3 regions of the uncultured Rummeliibacillus sp. genome follow, and region 3 is predicted to be linked to each of the others. Evidence: riboswitches for the same ligand, from Rfam matches in the RefSeq annotation. Region 3 holds a riboswitch; each other region holds the start of a gene.
The links. Region 3 has a riboswitch for thiamine pyrophosphate ahead of Q0977_RS07455 (ABC transporter ATP-binding protein). Riboswitches for the same ligand answer to the same signal wherever they lie in the genome.

Region 1: it holds a riboswitch for thiamine pyrophosphate, as region 3 does, so the genes downstream of both, thiT (energy-coupled thiamine transporter ThiT) here and Q0977_RS07455 (ABC transporter ATP-binding protein) in region 3, are expected to answer to the same signal.
Region 2: it holds a riboswitch for thiamine pyrophosphate, as region 3 does, so the genes downstream of both, tenA (thiaminase II) here and Q0977_RS07455 (ABC transporter ATP-binding protein) in region 3, are expected to answer to the same signal.

Annotation. Positions count from the first base shown of each region.
Region 1 covers NZ_CAKQBI010000009.1:34,017-41,087, forward strand. Annotated here, with positions in the region: gene Q0977_RS07930 (polyphosphate kinase 2 family protein) at 1-553, opposite strand, end outside; gene Q0977_RS07935 (tryptophan-rich sensory protein) at 732-1,460, shown strand; gene map (type I methionyl aminopeptidase) at 1,529-2,281, opposite strand; gene thiT (energy-coupled thiamine transporter ThiT) at 2,526-3,086, opposite strand; TPP riboswitch at 3,206-3,311, opposite strand; gene Q0977_RS07950 (DUF4870 domain-containing protein) at 3,458-3,844, shown strand; gene Q0977_RS07955 (aminopeptidase) at 4,127-5,356, opposite strand; gene Q0977_RS07960 (DEAD/DEAH box helicase) at 5,369-6,649, opposite strand; gene Q0977_RS07965 (aspartate/glutamate racemase family protein) at 6,771-7,071, opposite strand, start outside.
Region 2 covers NZ_CAKQBI010000005.1:122,989-130,059, reverse strand. Annotated here, with positions in the region: gene Q0977_RS05215 (LysR family transcriptional regulator) at 20-901, shown strand; gene Q0977_RS05210 (trans-aconitate 2-methyltransferase) at 951-1,703, opposite strand; TPP riboswitch at 1,853-1,950, shown strand; TPP riboswitch at 2,008-2,105, shown strand; gene tenA (thiaminase II) at 2,169-2,852, shown strand; gene thiM (hydroxyethylthiazole kinase) at 2,839-3,588, shown strand; gene thiD (bifunctional hydroxymethylpyrimidine kinase/phosphomethylpyrimidine kinase) at 3,588-4,412, shown strand; gene thiE (thiamine phosphate synthase) at 4,399-5,028, shown strand; gene Q0977_RS05185 (phenylacetate--CoA ligase family protein) at 5,117-6,280, opposite strand; gene Q0977_RS05180 (methyl-accepting chemotaxis protein) at 6,327-7,071, opposite strand, start outside.
Region 3 covers NZ_CAKQBI010000008.1:92,049-99,119, reverse strand. Annotated here, with positions in the region: gene Q0977_RS07485 (methyl-accepting chemotaxis protein) at 1-35, shown strand, start outside; gene Q0977_RS07480 (GNAT family N-acetyltransferase) at 97-597, opposite strand; gene Q0977_RS07475 (hypothetical protein) at 913-1,131, opposite strand; gene thiW (energy coupling factor transporter S component ThiW) at 1,440-1,937, opposite strand; gene Q0977_RS07465 (ABC transporter substrate-binding protein) at 1,950-2,954, opposite strand; gene Q0977_RS07460 (ABC transporter permease) at 2,975-3,745, opposite strand; gene Q0977_RS07455 (ABC transporter ATP-binding protein) at 3,711-4,478, opposite strand; TPP riboswitch at 4,552-4,641, opposite strand; TPP riboswitch at 4,716-4,824, opposite strand; gene Q0977_RS07450 (metalloregulator ArsR/SmtB family transcription factor) at 4,982-5,356, shown strand; gene Q0977_RS07445 (heavy metal translocating P-type ATPase) at 5,373-7,071, shown strand, end outside.

The DNA.
Region 1 (7,071 bases), on a different contig from region 3:
GCCAATCTTCATCCGTAAGCTTCCACTTTTTATAAGGATCTTCTTGACGCTCTTTAAATCTATTTAACTGTTCTTCATTTGATACTTGTATCCAGAATTTCAATACAATGTAATGATCATCTGTTAACAATTTTTCGAATTGATTGATTTCTTCATAAGCACGTCCCCATTCGTCTTTTGAAGCAAATCCTTCAATTCTTTCAACAAGTACTCGTCCATACCACGTACGATCGAAAATACCTATCTGTCCTCTTGCAGGAAGTCGTTTCCAAAATCGATGAAGATGATTATACTTTAACTCTTCTTGAGTAGGAGCAGCTATAGGATGTACTATATATCCCCTTGGATCTAAGCGCTGTGTTAATCTCTTAATAGCGCCGCCCTTCCCTGCTGCATCCATCCCTTCAAAACCTATTATCAATCCAATATTATGCTTAAATAGGAATTGTTGAATGTTCAGCATTTCAAATTGGAGCTTTTTTAGTTCTTTCTTATAGGAGATTTTATCGTCTAGCTTTTTATTTAAATCCAGCTTTTCAATATGTGTAGTCACTTTATCCACTCCTTTTTATATCTTTATAATATTTTACCGCAATGTTCACTAAAATGGTATTTGTTGTTACACTAAAACGATTGTATACTATAGAGTGACTAATTATTTATGGAATTTGATGTACATCATATCAATTATTAGATTGTTTCACTAATCTAATCAGAAAGGAGAGATTGTATTGGGCAGACTATTGATCGTAACCATTATATATTTGGCCATGGTTACATTTAGCATAGCTGCTAACATTATTCCACTTAATGGCCATACAACAAGTGAGATCTCCAATAGCTATACTGTCCTATTTAGTCCTGCAGGGTACGTTAATATTATTCGGGTATTTATCTATATTATTTTGACCTATTGGATTTATCTTTTGTGGAAAAATCGTCGTACCGAATACCATATAACATTTATGCAAACTGTTTATTTTGTCACGAGTTCGGTACTTAATATTTTATGGATTTACTTATGGCATTATGAATATTTTACCTGGTCAGTTATCATTATTATTTTAATGTTATTATCCTTGATAGGTTTGTATTTTACCTATCCCGTTTGGAATCGGTCATGGGTAGGACGCTTACCCATTTCTATATACCTTGCATGGGAAAGTATTGTCACTTTTATGAACATCGCTTTCCTGTTTACCCATAATCATTGGAGCTTCTTAGATTTAAGCGAACCTTTATGGGCAGTAATTATGCTTACATTTGGAGCAGCAATTGCATTACATGTCAGATTTCATTATGAAGATATCCTTTTCCCTATTATTTATATTTGGACTTTTATTGGAATTGCATTTAAGAATGGTTTTGAAGAATTACTTGTTACAACTGCTGCTCTTTTCTTGAGTGGTGTACTTGTTGTAGGAATTATTTTTATCAAAAAACAAAAGCCCTCTGAATAAATTCAGAGAGCTTGAATAAGTGGCTTAATGGTTTCAAACTTTTAAGCTGCTTTTTATTTTAACTTTTTCTAGTCAATTTTTGTTGTAATAATTGGTTCGCCTTTTGTAACAATGATTGTATGTTCAAGTTGAGCGACTAAAGATTTATCTGGTGTAATAAAAGTCCAGCCATCACCAGCTTCTACAATATGCTCAGCTTTTTGTGAGATAAATGGTTCTACTGCTAATACCATTCCTTCTTTAAGAATTGTACGATCCCAAGCATCAAAGTAATTTAACACATATTGTGGTTCTTCATGTAGAGAGTGTCCAACACCATGTCCAGTTAAATTCATAATAACTGATAACCCATTATCATGAGCTTCTCGTTCTACTGCTTTACCAATTTGGCTTAAACGAGAACCAGCTTTAACCTTTTTCATAGCACGATCAAATGCACTTTGTGCTACATCACAAATTTTTTGAACTTCTGGTTTTTCAACATCTCCAACGATAAATGAAATACCTGTATCTGCATAATAACCGTTAACATGGCCTGACACATCAATATTAATCAAGTCACCGGCTTTAAGTTTATGATGGTTTGGAATACCATGTGCTACTTGTTCGTTAACACTAATACAAGTGTAACCTGGGAAATCATATTCTGCTTTTGGTCCTGAAACAGCACCTTTTTCTTCGAATAATTTACCAGCTAAATCGTCTAATTCTTTTGTTGTAACACCTGGTTTTGTTGCAGCTTTCATCGCTTCACGAATTTCAGCCATCGCACGGCCTGCTTTCATCAAAGCATCTATTTCTTCTTTCGTTTTTGCAATCATTTGTAACGATCCCTTCTCATTTTATCTACATTTAACTATACCACAATTTAAGAAATGCGGTTTTAGAAAACACCCTGACGTTCTAAACTTATAGCTATCATATTATAGATACAGTAAAAGTTTACTTATACATACAAATCTCCTTAACATCATAAAAATGAAAAAAATTTATCAAATAAAATAACCTAGTTCCTATTAATATAGAAAACTAGGCCAATTGCTTTTTATTAAGCGTCTATTCTTTTTATCTCTTATGCTCTAATAATTTTGGTGCTGTAGTAAAGAGAAGAGATGCTACAATGATTGTTAATATAATGGCAGGTATCATATACGACCCATTATAAATAATTGAGTATAAATACACGTTTTGTTTTCCTGCATATTCAGCAAAGAATACAATTCCTGCCACCGTGTGTGCAATATAGCGTAATAACCCACCTATAAAAGTGCCAAGTGTAATATACGCCACCACTTGCTTTTTCTTTCCTTCCTTACTAGCCTTAAGTAATTGACGTCGGACGATTCCGGCTAAACCTACAACTGTAAACGCAAAGAAATAATCGATAAAGCCTTGTAATGGGGTTAAAATATAACCTCCCATTATTACTTGTAATGTTCCTATTAGGAAACCCGTTACAAGCCCTGGTACTGTTCCCCAACGAAAAGCCATCAACACAATTGGTACCATCACAAGACTAATAGAGCCTCCCTGAGCCCACAATCTAAATGAAAGCTGATCTAAAACTAAACCAATTGCTGCAAAAATCGCAATTTCAATCATCATTAATAATTTCTTATTGTTCAATTTTCATCCTCCTTAGTTCAGATGCAGATCACATAAGTCTAAAGCTTATTCTGGTATTGCCAGAATTAGATATTCACCATAAAAAAAACGACGTCAGGATAGTCCTGACATCGAATAAGTCGGTTTTCTATCCACATTCCTACGCAAGCATTAACTTACAGGTTCAAAGGGTTAGAACTTCGGGTTCACTCTCAGCCGTCCTTTACGGCTCCCCTTGTGGTCGATACATCATTAAATTTTTTTGAACATATTTATTGTACTTAACTTAAGTTGGAAATTCAATAGAGAATAATTCTTTGTCTATTGTAAAACATATGAATCTTTTATCCGCTTTTATACGTAGGATATATATGAATGTTTGAATGGAGGTGATGAATGTGAATAATAATCGTGTATTATCATCGCTTTGTTATTTTAGTGTCTTTTTTGCAGGATTTATTTTACCATTAATCGTGTTCTTTGTAGCAACTGAACCTGAAGTTAAAAGACATGCAAAACGTGCTTTCTTCTCTCACCTATTGTTAATCATACCTACTATTATCGGCGTTATTATCTTCATAGCTGTTATCATAAACTTTGGTTTTGAATCGACTAGTTATGAGTCAATTGGTTTAAATTCAAATGGTTTGTCATACTCATCAAGTGGTGATACATTTATCATGATTGCATGGCTAATATTTATTGTCTTTGAAGTCATTTTATCCCTTGCAGTGTTTATATGGAATATTGTTCAAGGTATAAAAGTTCTTAAAGCTTAGATATTATCTATATGAGGATTTATCATGTCGAAATACAGAAGATCCAAAGAATGGAGTGCTTATTATGCAAGTAAGAAAAGTTGTAAAAGCTGCTATAAAAATCGCACCAATCGTTTATCCAATCATCATAAAAGCCATTGACGCTAGAAAGAAGAAAAACCCTTTTAAAAAATAATGATCATTCCACAATGTATTACTAGAGATAAAAAACCCTTCAATAAATAAGCCATACGTACTTATAGGCTTTCGTTGAAGGGTTTTTATCTTGTTCAGCAATGCAGTTTAGAATGCCCAACTTCCTTTTCTAAAGATAGGCTCTACAGTTCCATCAGGTAGAACACCATCAATATCCATCTCTCCACTACCTACCATGAAGTCCTCATGCGTAATAGAAGTATTGATACCTTTTTCTTCAAGTTGTTCTTTTGAAAGTGCACTTCCACCCTCATAACATGTTGGATAAGCTTCACCTATCGCTAAGTGGTTTGATGCGTTTTCATCAAATAATGTATTGTAATATAGAATGTTCGATGCTGAAATTGGTGATTCATGTGGTACAAGTGCTACTTCACCAAGATATTGTGATCCTTCATCAGCTTTTGTTAGTTCTTGAAGAAGTTCAGCACCAACTTTTGCTTCAGTTTTTACAATCTTGCCGTTTTCAAAGGTAATTTTAAACTGATCGATAATATTCCCTTGGAATGCAAGTGGTTTTGTATTTGACACATAGCCATTGACGCCGTATTTCGATGGCATTGTATATACTTCTTCAGTTGGCATATTAGCGACAAATGATGTACCTTCTGGTGTGTAACTTGCTCCTGTGCACCAAATATGCTTATCAGGTAATTCGATTGTTAAATCTGTTCCTGGTGCAGTGTAATGTAATTTTGCATATCGTTTTTTATTTAAAATAGCTGCTCGTTGATCTAAGTTTTTCAAATGTTGTTCCCAATTATCGATTACATTTCCTTTACCGATATGTACTGTTTTAAAAATAGCTTCCCATAGTGCTGGTACTTGTTCTTCTTCTTTTAAATTTGGGAATACCTTTGCAGCCCATTTTTTAGAAGGTACAGCAATAATTGACCAAGCAATTTTATCATTCATAACAGCATCACGATAGTTTTCTAAAGCTTTGCCGGATGCTTTTTGATGCGCAGATAATTTTTCAACTGGAACACCTGTTAAATTATCTGGATCTGCTGCGTCAATCCAAAGTAATGCCCCTTTTCGTTCAATTAGTTCATCACGTTGTTCACTAATCCAACGAGGGAATTTTGCAAACTCAGCATCCGGTGCATTATCGAAAAATTCACGATTTATCACATCATCAGAAAAATTAACAGTTACACGAGCTGCTCCTACTTCGTAAGCTTTTTTAACAACTAACCTTGTAAATTCGACAGTATCTGTAGTTGTATTAATAAGGAGTGTTTGACCTTTTTGAACATTGGCACCCACTTTAACAGTTAACTCAGCAAATTGCTCTAACTTCTCTTCAAATGTCATTAATCAGTTACCTCACTTTTTTTTATTGTTTAGACGGTTCTTTTTGCTAAAAAACTTTTTGTTTTCCTGTTTTTTAAAAGAATTTCCAAATGAGCTACTTTCACTTTTCTTTTTAGAATATGAGCCTGAAGATTTATTATTCCCTCTCTTTTGTTTAGGAGGTTTTACTTCCGCATGTCCTTCGATTAATTGACCATTAGACCAAATTTTTTCAACTGGTTTAATAGATAATTCTCGCATACGTTTATGATAGGCTTGTTCTTCATGATAAGCTAATAATGTAATAACCTCACCGTCAGCTCCAGCACGACCAGTACGTCCTGAACGATGCACATATTGTTCTTTTGTATATGGAACATCCACATGGATAACATGTGTTAACCCTTTAATATCTAAACCACGTGCCGCAATATCTGTTGCAATTAGGACTCGTGCTTCTCCTTTACGGAAACTATCTAATGAGGTTTTTCTTTCTTCCTTCTTCATCTCAGAATGTAGTGCAACGATTGGTGCATTACGGAAATCCAGTTTAGATTTTTTCATTAGTAGTTGATCTAAATTATTTATAAAAGCAAGGGCTCTCACGCCTGATATATGTGAAATTTTACGAAGAAACTCTGTTTTATCTCGTTGTTCAAGCTTTACAAAAGAATGTACTACCTTGCTATCACCTAGTAAGTCTTTTTCAACCTCTACTTGAAGTCTGATTGGATCATGAAGCATACGTTTTGCAACTAACTCAATTTCATCTGTTATTGTAGCTGATACAACCGCTACTTGGCGATTATGATCAGCACCATCGATAAAAGATTTTACAATTACTCGATAGTCCCTACTTAGTAACTGATCACCTTCATCTAAAATGATTGTAGTCAGTTCATGCAGTTTCAACTTTCTTTCATTAACAAGCTCATTTAATCTTCCTGGTGTACCAACTGCAATTGTTGGTTTCTTTTTTAACTTTTCAATTTGTCTTTGTGGATTTGCTCCACCAATTAAAGGGACAACAGTAATAGGTGTGCCAGCAATCCATTCACGAATAACCTCTACAATTTGCATACATAATTCTTGAGATGGCGCTATGATTAAAGCTTGAGTTGCTTTTTTTGTTCCATCTACTTTTTGAAGTAACGGTAATAAGTAAGCTAATGTTTTACCTGTACCTGTTGGAGATTCAGCTACAACATCCTTACCTTCTATAAGTGCTGGAATCATTTGATCTTGTATTGGCATAGTGGATGGGAAGCTCCACTTTTTTTGTAAGTCTTCATTTAATAAATTTAGGAATGTCATTGTTTCCCACACCTTCTCTCAGTGTAATTTTATGATGATTTGTTTCATATATAATGAAATTGATTTATTTAAAAAGTATTTAAGTAAAAACCTGCCCTCCGAAAAGGACAGGTGTTTCAATTTAGTCTAATAGTTCATATCCACAACTAGTAATTGCAGTGTCTGCTAATACAATTAGTGCATCGATATATAAATTACTATCTAGAGATAAATCACGATTCACAACAGATAGTTCTGTGCATCCTAATATAATATAGTCACAACCTGCTTTTATCATAGCCGTCTCAATGGGTTGCCATTGTTCTTTTGAGATTTTCTTTCCTGCTTTTACATAGTCATAGATCACTGACATAAGGTCTTTTTGCATTTCTTTGTCTGGTACAATTGGTTCTATTCCTTCATCGAGTAAAGCCTCTTGATAT
Region 2 (7,071 bases), on a different contig from region 3:
AGTTGATGGGAGGTTGCGCATGAATACAGAATGGTTAAGAACATTTTTAGTGGCAGCCAAAACAGAAAATTTCGGGGAAACTGCTGAAAAACGTTTTTTAACACAATCTACTGTGACAAAACACATTCATCATTTGGAGAAAGAACTAAATACACCGTTATTTGAACGAAAAGGTAAAATAGTACGTTTAAATATGGCTGGTGCCCATTTCTACGTCAAAGCACAAAAATTAGTTGACATGCTTGATGAAACGCTAAGGAGTACACAAGCTTTTTTAGATGGTTATACGTCTCATCTAACAGTTGGTGCAGCCCCGCAGATTGCTAACTCAACATTACCAAAGATTATCGAGCATTTTAATGCCAATAAACCACATATTCAGATTTCGCTTGAACTATTAAATTCCAATCAGATAGGAGAAGCTGTTTACCGTGGTGTAGTAGATGTCGGTCTATCTAAAATAATACCTATACGAGAATTGCAGATTGAAATGATTGCAGATGAAGCTATTCAATTAGTGAGTTCACCCTCTAAAAGTGAAGTAGAGGCAACTGAATTATTGAAAAATGAGACCATTTTAACCCATGAATATGCACCATACTGGGAAGACATTCAGCATGTGCTTACAGGTAAATTTCCTTCACATAAAAGTATGCAAGTTAATCAAACTGAAGTTATAAAAAATTTTGTTAAGCAGGGACTGGGAATTGCATTTTTACCACAAAGTGTTGTGCAAAAAGAAGGAGAAGAAGGCATACTAAGGATTCAATCCTTAAACTTATTTCAGCAGATTACTTCGCAAACTTATTTTATTTCTAAATACATATCTAGTGATATTCAAGCTTTTTTAGAAAGTAGCAAAGCTATTTATAGTGCATTAACAGATTCTATAAACTGTTGAAGTTCAATATAAAAGGCATTCCACATTAATTGAAATGCCTTTCCTTTGTCTATTTAACTGCAACAAACCGGAGCCTCCAATAATCAGCAATCCAAGTATGTTCTTTATATAACTGAGGCTTTAAAATTTCTTCGCATAATTGAATAACATTCTGTTTTTGAGTATTAGATAAATGTTGAAAAATATTATTACTAAACATTTGCAACCAATTTCTGATCCCTTCATCTCCAATAAGCTGGGTTGGGCGTTCGTATAATGTCATCATCTTCACTTGGAAGCCTGCCCGTTCTAATAATTTACTATATTCCTCAGCTGTAGGAAAGTACCAAGGAAAGTAATCTTCAATATACGCATAACCCAATTCAGTCATACTTTGTTTAATCGCATTTACAATTGAAGAGATATTTCCTTTCCCACCCATTTCAGCAACAAAACGGCCATTTGACTTTAAAGCATCATAAACATTTTGTACAACGATTTCAGGTTGTTTGATCCAATGTAATACGGCATTAGAGAATACCGCATCAAATTGATGATGTACGTTAATTTGCGTAGCATCATTTACAGAAAATTGTAATTGTGGATATTTTGTTTGTGCTTGATGAATCATTGTTTCTGATGCATCGATGCCATGTACTAAGGCTCCTTGATTTGCAATTTTGTTAGCTAAATCTCCTGTACCACAGCCTAAATCTAAGATATTTTCACCTCTCTGTGGTGCTAGCAATTCGACTAAACCTCCGCCAAATTTTGAAATAAAATTGTGCTTTTGATCATATAAAACTGCATTCCATTCACTCATTTGACCATCTCCTTTTAATGAGCTTAACAGAGAATTTGAAAGTAGAGATATGATTGATAAAGGAAGTATTGATTCCAAAATGGAATAGTAAGAGTAGGTAAATTTATCCTTGAGTAGCTAATTCATAAATGCTACGATAAAAGTAACTTAAATATTTGCAGGGGGACACTTTTGTGTTGAGAAGGTAAAACCTGACCCTTGGAACCTGGCAGTTAACACTGACGTAGGGAGCAAAGTACATTCAAAGAAATTTTGTACAGTAGCTCTCCATAATTTGGAGAGTTTTTTTGTACCCAAAACAAATATTTATGTGCGGGGGGACACTTTTGTGTTGAGAAGGTAAAACCTGACCCTTGGAACCTGACAGTTAATACTGACGTAGGGAGCAACGTAACACTTTAAGTCTCTATGTCCATTCATGGAGACTTTTTTGCGTCTACGTCCAACTACTAAGGAGGACTTAGAATGACATTTTGTGAAGAAGTGAGAAAAGAAACAAATTTGTATTGGGAAGGAAGTTTTGAGCATCCGTTTGTAAAAGGATTGGTTAATGGGACGCTGCCAATTGGAAAATTCAAATTTTATATGATGCAGGATGCTTATTATTTAAAAAATTACACAAAAGTACTGGCTATTGCCGCATCAAAAGCAACGGCGAATGAAGATATTAACTATTTCCTAGAAACAGCCAGTTTTATCAATGCAGCTGAGCTTGAATTACATCGAACAGTTTTTCAAGAGCTCGGGTGTACAGAAAAAGAATTAGAAGAATTTGAACCTGCTCCAGCTGCATATAATTATGTAAGTCATATGTATAATGCAGCCCATAATGGTGATGTTGCAGAAGCATTCGCAGCAATGTTGCCGTGTCCTTGGCTGTATCAAGAAATCGGAGAAAAGTATAAAAATGCGAAACCCGGTGTCAAATTGTATGAAGAATGGATTGCTATGTACAGTTCCCCAGATTATAAAGAAAAAATTGAATTGCAAAAGTCGATGATGAATCGCTTTGCAGAAGAGCAACCTGAAAAAGTAGCACGATTAAAATCGCATTTTAAAAAAAGCTGTTATTATGAATGGAAGTTCTGGGAGATGCCTTGGACATTTGAAGATTGGAAAGGTGAAGTGACTAGCTATGAGTTTATCTAAAATTCGAATGACTAATCCTCTTATTCACTGCATGACGAATTATGTAGTAGCAAATTTTACTGCTAATGGGTTGCTAGCAATTGGTGCTTCACCGGTTATGGCAGATGAATCGTCAGAGGTAGAAGAAATGGTATCCAATGCATCTGCGTTATTGCTTAATATTGGAACGATTAACAATCGTACTAGGAAAGCAATGATACTTGCAGGGCGTAAGGCAAATAGTAGACAGATACCTGTTGTACTTGATCCTGTTGGTGTTGGTGCCACGGCATATCGAAAACAAACCGTTCAAGATTTATTGGTAGCAGTGCAAGTCGATTTAATCCGCTGTAATGCTGGGGAATTAGCAACAATTGCAGGTGTAGAGTGGCATGCGAAAGGTGTAGACAGTGGTGAAGGGGAAATTGATATTGAACAAGTGGCAAAACAAGTAGCGAGTCGATATCACTGTTTAGTTATTATAACAGGACCTTCAGATATATTAACAGATGGTGAAGAAGTGAGAAGTGTTACAGGTGGTCATCTATTGATGACACAAGTGACAGGAACAGGATGCTTACTTAGTTCCATTTGTGCGGCTGCTTTAGCAGTAGAGGGAGATAAGATGACAATTCTTCATGATGTGTTAAAAGATTATAAGGTAGTTGCAGAACGTGCTGCATCTGCGAATTTACTAGGATCTTTTCAAATAGAAGTGATTAATGGATTACACGATATATCTAGAGGTGATCAATGATGGATATTGTAATGACCATAGCAGGTTCTGATAGTAGTGGTGGTGCTGGTATTCAAGCTGACTTAAAAACCTTTCAAGAACTAGGTGTTTTCGGCACATCTGCTATTACTGCTTTAACTGCTCAAAATACATTGGGGGTAGAAGGTATTTTCCCTACATCATCTGTTTTTGTTAAACAACAAATTGATAGTGTGATGAAGGATCTACCAGTAAAGACAGTTAAAACAGGTATGTTGTTTTCTGCTGAAATTATAGAAGTTGTTGCTGAAAGTTTAAAAGATAAAGATATTCGTCTCGTGGTTGACCCAGTAATGATTGCCAAAGGAGGAGCATCTCTTCTTCAATTAGATGCCGTTGAAGCATTGAAAAACAAATTACTTCCACTTGCTACTGTTTTAACGCCCAATATTCCTGAAGCAGAAGTAATCAGTGGAATTACAATTGGAACACCCACAGATATTAAAAAGGCAGCCGATATTATATTGGATATGGGCGTTTCATGTGTTGTGATGAAGGGTGGACATTTAGAGGGAGAAGCTGCAATCGATAGAGTGTACTTTCGTGATGGTACAACATTTTCTATGCAAACAAAGCGAATTGAAACTAGACAAACACATGGAACAGGGTGCACTTTTTCATCTGCAATAGCGGCATTCTTAGGACAAGGGTTAAATTTACGTGAAGTTATTATCGAGGCAAAGAAATTTGTACAATTAGCAATTCAGAACCCTTTAAATATTGGTCATGGTCATGGTCCTACCAATCATTTTTCTTATAAAATTGCACAAGGGGTTTGTGAGGTGAAAATCGTTGAATCGAACTGATTTAGCTACCTATTTTATCATGGGAACAACAAACTGTAACCGTGCTCCACTTAGAGTTCTAGAGGAATCATTAAAGGCAGGAATAACTTTTTTTCAATTGAGAGAGAAAGGGAAGAATGCATTAAAAGGTATTGAGCTAGAAGATTTTGCAATAGCTTGTCAAACTCTTTGTAAAGAATACAATGTACCTTTTATCATCAATGATGACGTGGAACTAGCATTGAAGATTGACGCAGATGGTGTTCATGTAGGACAGGATGATACTGCACTAGAAGTAATTCGAACAAAATTCAAGGGTAAGATTGTTGGTGTATCCGTTCATACAGAACAAGAAATGAACAATGCTGTAAATGGTGGTGCGGATTATGTAGGGATTGGTCCAATATTTGAAACAAAGTCAAAATCAGATGCCAAAAAACCTTCAGGTGTAAGTTTTCTACATCATGCAAGAACCCTGTATCCAGAGTTTCCGATTGTTGCAATTGGTGGTATAACTGAACAAAATGCATCACAAGTTATACAAGCTGGAGCCGATGGTGTTGCTGTTATATCGGCAATTTGCAATAGTAAAAACATAAATGAAACTATAGAATCATTTAAATCATTCTCTAAATAATTTTAATAAAAAAAGGTAACTTATCGTCTGAAATTGGAAGATAAGTTACCTTTATTAGAATAATCAGTGAGTAACACAAAGTTTATGATCAATATTCAATGTAGGAGTATTTACCAAATGCCGGTTTCTCAGTTAATGTTTCAATTGGTATAATATCTTGTAATTCGATAGAAACATTAACTCCAAGTAAAGTAGATAGTTCTTTTTGTATTGATTTACTATCGATTTCTATTAAATATTGTGAAATAAAAACAATTGAACCATTTTCAATCCTCATTTTCCACATAAATGGAACTTGACTAAGAGAGTATACTGCTTCTTGAATGTCGTACAATTTTATCTCTTTTGTATTAATTGTTATTGCGTCATCCTTACGACCATAATGAACAAGAATATCGTTTTTATCGCCACAACTACAGTTGTTTGCTTTACGAATTTCTACTAGATCATTATTATAATATCGAAGAAGAGGCATACCTTCTCTACCAGAAGATAGTACGCAATTACCAATTGTGTTTGGTTGTACTAGATCTCCATTATCATCTACAACTTCAACTTTTACTTGAGGATGGTTAATGTGATAATGTCCATTTTGGCAAGTTACAAATAATCCCCCTGTTTCTGTACTACCGAACAATAAATAGACTGGAATACCCCATAATTTTTCAATGTATTTTTTTCTGGCAGGAGAAACTACTTCTCCACCTAAAACAAGTGCTCTTAAACCTTGAATAGGATATTGTTGCCCCATTTGTTTTCCGGTTTGATAAAGTTTTACTGCTTCAGTTGGGCCCAATGCTAAAATAGAGGGCGAAGTTCTATTTATTATTTCGATTACTCTTTTAAGGGGAGTTGCTTTACTCCATTGGTCGACCCCAATATGTCCTGCTTTGACTTTATTTGCTGCCCAGTACAAGATAAAAGCTGGTAATGCTACTGCGAACGGAAATCGGTTTAAAATAAGATCATTTTCGGTTAACTTGAGATCCGAACGTATTAATACATCTGCCTCTTGTTTTACATCATTATGACTGAACCAACTTGGTGTTGGTGTTCCAGTAGTTCCACTCGTTTCGTGATATGTAGAGATGTCTCGTTGGTTAACACCAAGGACGTCTTGTGGACTTACATTTCTTAAATCACTCTTAGTGGTAAAGGGAATGCTATTCCAGTTTTCTAAATCTATACTATCTAATTTTTTTTGATAAAATTTAGACTTTAATGCTTTCTCTATAAAGAACTTATTATTCATAGTGAAATCCCCCTAAATAACAATCTAATTTGAAAAGCGAAACAAACTAATCGATATTATCCTTTTTAGTTAAATATTCTTGAATAGTCGAATGGAGTTCTTCTATCATATTTCCACCGCTCAGCTGAACCTTTTTTGTGAAATCTACAGTTTTAGTAATTTCTTCAGACCCTGCAGCTAGTTGTTGGATTGCTGCTGAAACATCGGTGATTTGATTTGATACTTCCACAATTTCACTTTGAATAGTGCTAAAGGTATGCTTAATATCATTTGCACCTTGCACGCCATATTTTACTTTTTCTCTACCTTCTTCGATCAAGTCCACAGATTTTCCAACATTCATCTGAATAGATGAAACGATATCTATTATCTGATTGGAAGAATATTTCACTTCTTCTGACAATTTGCGAACTTCATCTGCTACAATGGCAAATCCATGTCCGTGCTCACCTGCTCGAGCTGCTTCAATGGCTGCATTTAATGCTAATAGATTAGTTTGACTAGAGATATCTGTTATCGTATTAACAATTTTTCCAATATCATTAGAGAATTTTGATAAATCCGTAAGAACATTTGATACGTTTTCAACAGATTCATTAATGGCATTCATTTGGTTTAGAACGATATCAAGTGATTCAAATCCTTTTGTGGTAGCCTCATTTGTTGATTGCGAAGTGCTTGCAACTGCTTCTGTACTTGTTGCAATTTGTTCTATACCATCTGAAATACTAATCATTAATTCGGTGCTTTTTTCTACATTTTGTGATTGAATGTTTGCACCATCCATAATC
Region 3 (7,071 bases):
AAAATAATGTCCAAAACTTTCAATTAAAAGAATAAAAAATAGCACCTCCATTTGTAAGAGTATATTCTAACAAATGAAGGTGCTATACTAATTTGTTTAAACTTTTTTCCCCATAATGATCAAATCTCTTTTTACTCCATCTAACTCAGCAACTTCTGGTAAATGGGCCCATTTTTCAAATTGAAAATCAACAAAAAGATGTAAACTTGCATCATTGTGGGCAAATATAAATCCTAATAAATTTTGAATTTTTAAACTTGGACATGCATCTATTGCATGTTTTAATGTAAGTTTGCCAATTCCTTTTCCTCTAAATTTTTCATCTAGATAAATACTTAACTCCGCAGTTGAATCATATGCAGGTCGTCCATAAAATGATTGGAAACTTATCCATCCACAAATCTCGCCTTCATATTCGACGACCCACAAAGGTCTCTTTGATGGATTATGCTCATTAAACCATGGTGTACGCTCTTCAATCGAAACAGGTTCAGTATCTGCTGTCACCATTCTACTTGCAACAGTTGAGTTATAAATCGCAACTATTGTTGGTAAATCTTCGATGTTTGCATCTCTAAAAGTTACTTTTTCTATCATGAAAATTTCCCCTTACTAAATAAGATGACCTACTAGTTTTTGTAGATTTGAAATAATTGATACACAGTGGAGATTAAAAAGTGAAGCTCCGCTTTAATGTTAATAATTTTAGCACTTTATTTTGATAATATGAATCATAATTTTAAGAGAAGTTAAGTATTCTACGGTTCTGCCGATTGAAGAAGTGTTAGTTAAATAAGAAAAGTAAAAAAGCCATTGTATACAATCGAGAACACAGAAAAAGTGAAAATAATGAATATTTATATTCATATTCTTTTTCGATGAACTTGATAATGTAAGCATGGCTTTTTTGAGTTATTTTCTTTTCTTCCCAATCTCTTTTGATAGATTTTGTTTTTTCTTTTCCTTTTCAAATTCGATTAGCACATTAATCGTTTGCTCGGATATTTTGATAATATCAATAACTGTACCTTTTCGGCCCTTAATCTTAATAGGATCATTGACTAACGGTAATGTTTCTCGTAATTGACTTAAAACAACGGTTTTCTTTTCATAAAAATGAACATTATACATCTTCTACTATCCCCTTATAGAACAATTTATTTTGTTCATTTTATGAAAAGAGGAGAAATATAGAACAATTTTTTAGTAGTTTAGTCAATTTTATAAATACTTTACTTATAATATACTATATGTTCAATATGCCGCTCCAGATGGCGCTTTCCGCGGGCGAGCGTTGAGCCTCCTCGCTTTCCGCAGGAGTCGCCATCTTCCGCTATTAGACAATAATCTAATAGAAATAGCACAAATAATCCCCTCATTCAATTTCCATGTTTTATATCAAAACTTCGAATTATGAAATTGACTCAGTTTAGTAAATTCTATTTTGAAGAGATATGAACTAATATATGATTTTTGTTTAAGATTTTCAATAATCCGTATCCCATTATCGCCCCTGTGAAAGAACTAATTGCAAATGCAGGGACTAAACCAAATAAACTTGCTTTTTGTCCTAAAAGTAATATAGCAATTGGATAAGTGGCTACGGCTCCAATAATACCTGTGCCAATGACTTCTCCTATTCCAGCAAATGCTATTTTTTGGGTTTTCGCAAATAGGAAAGAAGCGAGAAATGCACCAATCATGCTACCTGGATAAGCAAACACAGTTCCAGTTCCAAGTAGTAATCTAAGGGTAGAAGTTATGAAAGCTTGCAATACTGCATACCAGGGTCCCAGAAGTACGGCGGATAATATATTGGCAAAGTGCTGTATAGGAAATACTTTCACAAAGCCTAAAGGAATGTAAATAATATTACTCGATATGGTTGTAATGGCAGCAATAATAGCGGTATAGGTTAGTTTTCTCGAATTGTTCATGGTATTCACCCCTTATTTAGCAATTATATTTTCCATAATTTCTTCAGGTTTCACGTGGCTTTTAATAACGTCCTTTTTATACAGCCACTTTTCAGCTTGTTCCCAACTTTCTTTTTCTTGATAGCCAAATGGTACGCCATCATCCTCCATAAGTGGTAAAAGGATTTCTAAACTTTTGGTTTCAACATCTTTATCTAGTGGGAAACTATCATTTTCGTGATCTAGTAACACTTGAAGACTCTCTTTTGGACTTTGCTTAACAATTTCTTGGCCTTTAGTAACGGCTTTCCAAAATCTCTCGATATCATCTCTTTTATGGTTTAAAGTGTTTTGACCTGTTACGATGACTAATTCATAATTGTCAGGTACACCAAAATCGCTTGTTTTAATGGCTTTCATATCATATCCTTCTTTGTTTAATAAGACATATTCATGATTGATGTAACCGCCAATAATAGCATCCACATGATTAGTTGCAACAGAAGAGATTAAATCCCAACCTACATCTGTCATTTTCACTTTACTAAAATCGCCTCCATCTGCTTCGACCATAGACTTAAGTGTCGCTTCGCTTAATTCACTAGAAGAATAGCCTACATTTTTCCCCTCTAAATCTTTAGGTGAATCAATACCAGAAGATTTTTTCATCATTAAACGGTCGAGTGGATGTCTAACGAGTGATGCAATAGAGACAATCGGGATTCCTTCAGATTTTGATAAAATTGCTTGATTTTGATAGCTGATTGCCAAATCTACTTTTCCCGTAGCTGCAAGTTTCAGAGGATCATTTGTATCTGCAGGCATTTCAATTTTTACATTTAAACCTTCATCTTTGAAATAACCTTTCTCTTTTGCTACATAAATGGCAGAATGGACTGCATTTGGATACCAATCTAGCATGATACTAATATTATCTAGTTTTTTGCCATTTTCTGTGGAAGCTTGATTATTTCCATTACAACCTGTTAAAAATACGATTAAGAAAAGTACAATTGCAATATTCATCCACTTCTTCATGTTTAACATCTCCTATTAATTTAGTTGGCTTTGCTCCATTTATTTGTAACTCTTTTTTCTATCCATGACGCTAATGCAAATAATAGAATACCTACAATGGTTAATACTGTGATAGCTGCAAAGACGCCTTCGGCATTTAAGTTTCCTGACATTCTTCTGCTATAATAGCCTAACCCTTCACTTGCACCGAGCCATTCTCCAATAGTGGCTCCAACAAGGGCAAAAACAATGGCCATTTTAAAGCCTGAGAAAAAGGAAGGCAGTGCCATTGGGATTTGTAACTTTTGAAAAATTTGAAATCGGTTTGCGCCCATCGAACGTAGCATTTCGATATATTCTTTATCACAGGACTTCAAACCGTCATAAGTTCCCACAACAATAGGGAAGAAACAGATTAAGAAAGTGACAGCCACCTTGCTCCAGATGGTATATCCAAACCACAGTACAAAGATTGGGGAAAGTGCAATAATAGGTATCATTTGTGAGATCACCACTGCTGGATAGACAATCTTTTCAATAGTTTTTGAGAAAAACATGATAACTGCAATAAGTATGCCCCCAATGACAGCGATAGAAAATCCAATAAAAAATTCTAACATTGTGGCACTTAAATGCTCGATTAAAAGTGGTTGCCAATTCGCAAAAATCATTGATACAACCCCAGTTGGTGCTGGTATGATAAAACTTGGAACAATTTTAGACCGTACAAGCCATTCAACAATAGCAAGTACAATGATTGAAAATCCGATAAATAAACTATAGGTTTGTAGAAAATTTTTGAGTGCTTTCATTTGCAATTTTCTTCTCCAATTCTTGACGTAGTGTTACGATTTCTTCAGAAAAAAGCATTTCCGATTTTCGTGGACGTGGCAAGGGTATTAAAATTTCTTCTATCCGTTGATCTGGATGTAATAACAAAATCCGATCACTAACAAAAATGGCTTCTTCTAAATCATGTGTGATAAAAACAATCGTTTTGTTTAAATCTTGCCAAATGGATAATAACCAAGATTGCATTTCCTTTTTTGTCAATGCATCAAGGGCTCCAAAGGGTTCGTCGAGTAAAAGCACATCTTTTCCTGTTAATAGGGCACGTAAAAAAGCTACACGTTGTCGCATACCTCCAGAAAGTTGTTTTGGTAGTGCGTGCTCGTATTCACTAAGGCCTACTCTTTGTAACCAAACCCTCGCTTCATCCTTCGATATATGTAAATCCTTTTGAATTTCAGACGCAATTAAAATATTATCGAGAATCGTACGCCAAGGAAGTAGTAAATCCTTTTGTGGCATATAGCCAACATCACCTAAAGAAATCTCTAGATCATCAATGCGGATTTCACCTTCGTCGGGTTGAAGAAGACCCGTCATTAATCTTAAAATGGTACTTTTCCCAGTCCCGCTTCTACCTACAATAGAGATGAATTCTCCCTTTTTTATCTCCATATTCAGTTTTGAAATTACTTGATTTTTTTGTTTGTCCTTGTTGCTATAGCTATAAGAAATATTTTTTAACTTAAGTGTCATTTTTTCTCCCTCCTAAAACAAAATAAAAACTGCTTCCTATAAAGAAAGCAGTTTCGGTAAAACATTAAATAACATGTCTCATAAACTACTTTCCTCCGCTAGTGCAAACTAGATCAGGTTCAAAGGGTACAATCTCAGCCAATTGGCGCCCCTAGTAGAATCAATAATATTTAATTGTTGTTTCGTACAAATAAAAAAACCACTCAATAGGAGAGTGGGTTAAATAACAAGAATCATTACTTATATAACTCACTTCCCTCCGCTAGCGTAAACTAGATCAGGTTCAAAGGGTTTAGAACACCGGTGTTCAGTCTCAGTCCGTCCTCGGACACCCCTAGTGCTATTCAGTTTCCTTATATAGCTTATCACGTACAAAAATTTATGCAAGACTTTTCATTATTAAGATAATCTGGATAAAAAATATAATTTGAGGACATTTTTGACAATTGTAAAGTTTGAAGCATATACTATATTCAAACGGATGTTTGACTGAGGTGGATGATTTGAGTAAAGATGCTCAGAAAACGAATTCAGATAGTTGTGAAGTATTTTGTTACAACGAAGAAAAAGTAACGAAGATAAAACAGCAAATAGAAGAAGTGAATGGTGTTGAATTGCTATTTAAGGCATTAGCCGATTCAACAAGGTTAAAAATTGCATATGCTTTAACTTTAGAAAAGGAATTATGTGTATGCGATGTAGCAAATATCATTGGTTCTTCAACTGCAACTGCTTCGCACCATTTACGATTATTAAGAAATATGGGATTAGCGAAATTTCGAAAACAAGGAAAGCTCGCCTTTTATTCATTAGCAGATGAACACGTACACCAACTAGTATCAATTGCAATGATTCATACAAATGAAGGAAAAGAATAAAGAGGGTGAATAACAAATGGACGAAGGAAAGGCAAAAGTAAAACGTGAACTCATATTAGAAGGATTAGATTGTGCCAACTGTGCTCAAAAAATTGAGAATGGTGTTAAAACAATAGATGGGATTTCAAATTGCTCAGTGAACTTTGTAACAAAGTCACTTTTAATGGAAACAGATGAAAAACAAGTAGAAGATGTTGTAGCTGAAGCAAAGAAGAAAGTCAAAACTCTAGAACCTGATATTACAATACTAGAAAAAAATAATCCGAGTATTATGAGAACTTTATATTTGAATGGATTGGATTGTGCCAATTGTGCAGCGAAGATTGAGACTGAAGTAGGAAAACTTGAAGGAGTCACTCATTCTTCTGTTGACTTTGTAACCAAAAAATTGCAAATTAAAGCTTCAAATCCAGATCAAATGGAAGACTTGGAGAAAAAAGCAACGGAAATTATAAAAAAAATAGAACCAGATGTAAATGTTGTATCCGAGATACATAATAGCGGAAATAAACAACATAATCATGATGATCATGCGAGTAGTACTACGAAAAAAATGGTGACTCGCTTATCCATTGGTGCTATATTGGCTGCAATTGGTATGTTTGCTCCGCTATCCAATATCGGAGAGTTAAGTTTGTTCATCATTGGTTACCTCATTATCGGTGGAGATATCGTACTAAGGGCTGTTAAAAATATTTTTAGAGGGCAAGTTTTCGATGAACATTTTTTAATGACATTAGCAACAATTGGTGCATTTGCAGTTGGGCAGTATCCTGAAGGTGTAGCAGTTATGCTGTTCTATCAAATTGGTGAACTGTTCCAAGGAATCGCTGTTAATCGTTCACGCAAATCGATTAGTGCATTGATGGATATTCGACCTGATTCTGCAAATGTTAAACGTGGGAATAATGTGCTAAAAGTTTCTCCAGAAGATGTAAAAGAAGGAGATATAATCATTATTAAACCTGGTGAAAAAGTGCCTTTAGATGGAGTAATTACTGAAGGTCATTCGATGGTTGATACGTCTGCCTTAACAGGAGAATCTGTACCACGTGAAGTTGAAGTTGGAAATGAAGTACTAAGTGGATTTATCAATAAAAACGGTCTTCTAACAGTAGAAGTGACAAAAGACTTTGGCGAATCAACTGTTTCAAAAATTTTAGAATTAGTTCAAAATGCAAGCAGTCGTAAGGCTCCTACAGAGAACTTTATTACAAAATTTGCCCGCTATTATACACCAGTCGTTGTGATTGTAGCTACTATTCTTGCTATTATTCCACCATTGCTAATAACTGGTGCAACTTTTTCAGATTGGATTTACCGTGCATTAATTTTTTTAGTTATTTCTTGTCCATGTGCACTTGTCGTTTCGATTCCTCTTGGATTCTTTGGAGGAATAGGTGCTGCTTCGAAAAAAGGAGTCCTTGTTAAAGGAAGTAATTATTTAGAAGCGTTAAATGATGTCAAATATGTAGTGATGGACAAAACAGGTACGCTTACAAAAGGTGTGTTTGCGGTGAATAGTATACTTCCGACTTCCACATGGACGAAAGATGAACTATTAGAATTCGCTGCTATTGCCGAAGTATATTCAAACCATCCAATTGCTCAATCTATTCTCGATGCATACGGTAAAAATGTCGATAAACAATTATTAAAAGACTATAAAGAAATCCCGGGACATGGGATTCAAGTTATGATCAATGGAAAAGAAA